DNA from 2 places in the Bradyrhizobium sp. CB2312 genome. Region 2 is predicted to be linked to the other one. Evidence: predicted binding sites of a transcription regulator. Region 2 holds the regulator's gene; the other holds the start of a gene.

Region 1 (2,400 bases), 3.8 Mb from region 2:
TGTTGAGCGTCACGTTCTCGAGCTTGATGCCGAGATCTTCCGAGATCGCCTGGCCGCCAGTCAGGATCGCGATGTCCTGCAGCATGGCCTTGCGGCGATCGCCGAAGCCCGGAGCCTTGACGGCCGCGACCTTCAGGCCGCCACGGAGGCGGTTCACGACCAGGGTCGCGAGCGCTTCACCCTCGACGTCCTCGGCGACGATGACCAGCGGCTTGCCGGTCTGCACCACGGCCTCGAGCAGCGGCAGCAGCTCGTTCAGCGAGGAGAGCTTCTTCTCGTTGATGAGGATGTAGGCGTCGTCCATCTCAACGCGCATCTTGTCGGCGTTGGTGACGAAGTAGGGCGAGATGTAGCCGCGGTCGAACTGCATGCCCTCGACGACGTCGAGTTCGGTCTCGAGCGACTTGGCTTCCTCGACGGTGATGACGCCCTCGTTGCCGACCTTCTTCATGGCGTCGGAGAGGAACTTGCCGATCTCCTGGTCGCCGTTGGCCGAGATGGTGCCGACCTGGGCGATCTCCTCGTTGGAGGTGACCTTCTTGGAGTTCTTCTGGAGGTCCGCAACGACGGCTTCGACCGCGAGGTCGATACCGCGCTTGAGGTCCATCGGGTTCATGCCGGCGGCAACGGACTTGGCGCCTTCCTTCACGATCGCCTGGGCGAGCACGGTGGCGGTGGTGGTGCCGTCGCCGGCCGCGTCAGCGGACTTGGAGGCGACTTCGCGCACCATCTGGGCGCCCATGTTCTCGAACTTGTCGTCGAGCTCGATCTCCTTGGCGACGGTGACGCCGTCCTTGGTGATGCGGGGAGCGCCGAACGACTTGTCGAGCACGACGTTGCGGCCCTTCGGACCGAGCGTGACCTTCACCGCGTTGGCGAGGACGTCGACGCCGCGCAGCATCTTGTCGCGCGCTTCAACCGAGAATTTGACTTCTTTGGCTGCCATCTGGAATTTTCCTTGAGGATGTTGACTGGTGGGAGAGAGGGGCTGTTAGGCCGCCTTCTTCTTGGAAGCGGGGACGTCGAGGACGCCCATGATGTCGCTTTCCTTCATGATCAGCAGGTCTTCGCCGTCGATCTTGACTTCGGTGCCGGACCACTTGCCGAACAGCACGCGGTCGCCGACCTTCAGGTCGATCGGGATCAGCTTGCCGGCTTCGTCGCGGCCACCGGGGCCAACGGCAACGACTTCGCCCTGGGAGGGCTTTTCCTTGGCAGTGTCGGGAATGATGATGCCGCCAGCGGTCTTCTCTTCTGCGTCGATGCGCTTGACCACGACGCGGTCGTGAAGCGGACGGAATTTCATGCAGTCCTCCTAAACATTTGCACGAGTTGAGGATTTTGAGATTGTTAGCAATCGTTGCCCGCGAGTGCTAGCACGGGCGAGGCTGAAATAGGACAGGAATTTTGCGGGGGCAAGGGCTTCTAGCAGAAAAATCAGCACTCGAAAGCGCGGATTGCCAGAAATTCTTTACCATCGTTAACCGGCTTAGTGGCCTCTTGGAGGCTCCTTGGCGGACCGTATTAGCACGGGGCCGCATCTGCTGCTAACGCTTTGAATTTCAACAGCTTGTTAAACTTTTGGGCTTGAGATGGATTGTCAGTTTGCGTCACATTTCTCTCATGTGAGCGCATCGTTTCCGGGTGGCTCCCGGGGCACCGATCAAGCCACTCCCCGAATGCGCTCCTGCAAAGGAGGTTTGGCATGGGACTGCGCGTTGGGGGCGTTTCCGAGGATTTCCGGAAACAGATGCTGGGTTACGGGCTGACGACGGCACAAATTCTCTACCGGATGCCGGATCACCCGTCGCTACTCCAGACCTATGTCTGGCAGAACTACGACATGTTTCCGAAATTCCCGGCCCTGACCGACTTCCTGGCCTTCTGGCAGGAGAAGCTCGACGGCCCGCTGCATTCGGTCACGGTCGCCCATTCCAAGCTGATCAAGCCCGCCGAGCTGCGCCCCGTGGACGGCGTGTTCCGGCTGCATTGAGGCGAGCACCGGTCTCGTAGGGTGGGCAAGGGCGCGTAAGCGCCGTGCCCACCATCTCTCTCCGATCGCAACTGACATTGGTGGGCACGCTCCGCTTTGCCCACCCTACGGCATCTCGTTCTGTGCTCGCGTGTAGGATGGGTAGAGCGAAGCGAAACCCATCGCCTTGGCCGCCGTGAGATGATGGGTTTCGCAAGAGCTCTACCCATCCTACGGACCTTCGTTCTGTGCTAGCCTCTCGCTATAACAACAGGGAGGCGGCCCATGGCCAAGAAGGTGAAATCGCGCAGCGCAACGCAAGCCGCGGTGAAGAAGCGGAGCGGCACCAAAGCCGCGGCGCGATCCACAGCCCGCAAGGCAGTGAAGGTGAAAGCGCGCCCGGCCGCTCCGAAAAAGCCTGCTCGTCC
Region 2 (2,400 bases):
TTGCCGGGATTGTGGGTCGCGATGACGAGCTTTCCGGTGATTCGGCGGTGCATGGCTTATTGACTACGCCACGGCCAGTTTCTGCAAGTCCACCAGACGCGCGATGCCTTTCTGCGCCAGGGCGATCAGCTTGAGGAACTCGTCCTGCGTGAACGGCTCGCGTTCCGCGGTGCCCTGCACCTCGACAATGCGGCCATCGCCGGTCATCACGAAATTGGCGTCGGTTTCGGCCTCGGAATCCTCGGCATAATCGAGGTCGAGCACCGGCGTGCCGTTGTAGATGCCGCAGGAGATCGCGGCGACGTTGTCGCGCAGCACGTTGGCCTTGATCATGTTGCGCGCCTTCATCCAGTTGATGCAATCGGCGAGCGCGACCCAGGCACCGGTGATCGAGGCCGTGCGGGTGCCGCCGTCGGCCTGGAGCACGTCGCAATCGACCGTGATCTGGCGCTCGCCGAGCGCTTCGAGGTCGACGATAGTGCGAAGCGAGCGGCCGATCAGGCGCTGGATCTCGACGGTGCGGCCGCTCTGCTTGCCGGCGGAGGCCTCGCGGCGGGTGCGTTCCGAGGTCGCGCGCGGCAGCATGCCGTATTCGGCGGTGACCCAGCCGCGGCCCTGGCCCTTCAGCCATGGCGGCAGGCGGTCCTCCAGCGTGGCGGTGACCAGCACATGGGTGTCGCCGAATTTCACCAGGCACGAGCCCTCCGCATATTTGACCACGCCACGCTCCAGCGTCACGGGGCGCAATTCGTCGGGCGCACGGCGGCTTGGCCGCATGGGAAATCCTCCAAAAACTCGCGGAAATGGGCGGTTCGCGGTGCTTGTAGGTGGGGTGAGGGTGGGCGGCAAGGTTTTTTCACCCCCGGTTTTCCACCCCGCAAACGCCACGCTTGTCAGAACCGTCCTGGATGGACAAATTATGAGCATCTGAGAGGAGTTACCGTCTGTGGCCCATCACGATCCGATCCATCTGATCGCGCCGCACGCAGGCCTCGCCCAGCTCAACGAGCGTTCCCGCGACATCTTTCGTCAAATTGTCGAAAGCTATCTCGCGACCGGCGAGCCCGTCGGCTCGCGCAATATCTCGCGGCTGATCGCGATGCCGCTGTCGCCGGCCTCGGTCCGCAACGTTATGGCCGATCTGGAACAGCTCGGCCTGATCTACGCGCCACATACCTCCGCCGGCCGCTTGCCGACGGAACTCGGCCTGCGTTTCTTCGTCGATGCCCTGATGCAGGTCGGCGATCTCAACGAGGCCGAGCGCGCGTCGATCCAGAGCCAGCTCGCATCGGTCGGCCAGGCACAGTCGGTCGAGGCGGCGCTGGATCAGGCCTTGACGCGGCTATCGGGTCTCACGCGGGCCGCAGCCGTGGTGCTGACGCCAAAATCCAATGCGCGACTGAAGCACATCGAGTTCGTCCGGCTGGAACCGGAAAAGGCGTTGGTGATCCTGGTCGGCGAAGACGGCCAGGTCGAAAACCGCGTGCTGGCGCTGCCGCCCGGAGTTCCCTCCTCCGCGATCACGGAAGCCGGTAATTTCCTCAATGCGCGCATTCGCGGCCGCACGCTCGCCGAAGCGCGGCTCGAGCTCGAGACTGCGCTCGGCGAGGCTCGCGCCGAGCTCGATCAGCTGACGCAGAAGGTGATTTCGGCCGGAATCGCGAGCTGGTCCGGCGGCGAGAACGAGGATCGCCAGCTCATCGTCCGCGGCCACGCCAATCTGCTCGAAGATCTGCACGCGCTGGAGGATCTGGAGCGGGTGCGCCTGTTGTTCGACGATCTCGAGACCAAGCGCGGCGTGATCGACCTGCTGGGCCGCGCCGAGACCGCCGAGGGCGTGAGGATTTTCATTGGCTCCGAGAACAAGCTGTTCTCGCTGTCCGGCTCCTCCACGATCATCTCGCCGTACCGGGATGCCGCCGGTCATATCGTCGGCGTTTTGGGCGTGATCGGGCCGACGCGGCTGAATTATGCCCGCGTGATCCCGACCGTGGACTACGCCGCCCGCATCGTCAGCCGCCTTCTGGGCGGCTGACCGGCATTTGTGCCGATCACGGGCGCTTGATTTTCGTGCGCTTAGGCACGATATCCGGGCCAACAATCCTTGCCAACAATCCCTGGAAACGAGTTCGAGATTTGAGCCGATGACCGATCGAGACCGGCAACCCGAAGACACGACCGCACCGACCGGCGAGCCCGTGGTGTCGAAACCCTACATCATGCCCGACGATCCCGAGCCGGGTTCGGTCGAGCTGCTGCAGAAGGAAGCCGCCGAGGCGCGTGACCGCATGCTGCGGACGCTGGCCGAGATGGAGAACTTACGCAAGCGTACCACCAAGGAGGTCGCGGACGCCCGTCTCTACGGCATCACCGGCTTTGCCCGCGACGTGCTCGACATCG

The links. The regulator HrcA, encoded in region 2, represses chaperone genes, less so after heat shock. The targets are predictions, from matches to a motif close to GTTAGCACTCNCNNNNNGNGAGTGCTAAC.
Region 1: a site for HrcA is predicted at 1,350-1,378, ahead of groES (co-chaperone GroES). Genes of this name have one in related genera too.

What each region holds. Positions count from the first base shown of each region.
Region 1 is NZ_CP121668.1:4,016,134-4,018,533, forward strand. It holds gene groL (chaperonin GroEL) at 1-946, opposite strand, end outside; gene groES (co-chaperone GroES) at 992-1,306, opposite strand; gene QA642_RS19445 (usg protein) at 1,706-1,993, shown strand; gene QA642_RS19450 (cupin domain-containing protein) at 2,258-2,400, shown strand, end outside.
Region 2 is NZ_CP121668.1:173,778-176,177, reverse strand. It holds gene rdgB (RdgB/HAM1 family non-canonical purine NTP pyrophosphatase) at 1-53, opposite strand, end outside; gene rph (ribonuclease PH) at 64-777, opposite strand; gene hrcA (heat-inducible transcriptional repressor HrcA) at 947-2,035, shown strand; gene grpE (nucleotide exchange factor GrpE) at 2,145-2,400, shown strand, end outside.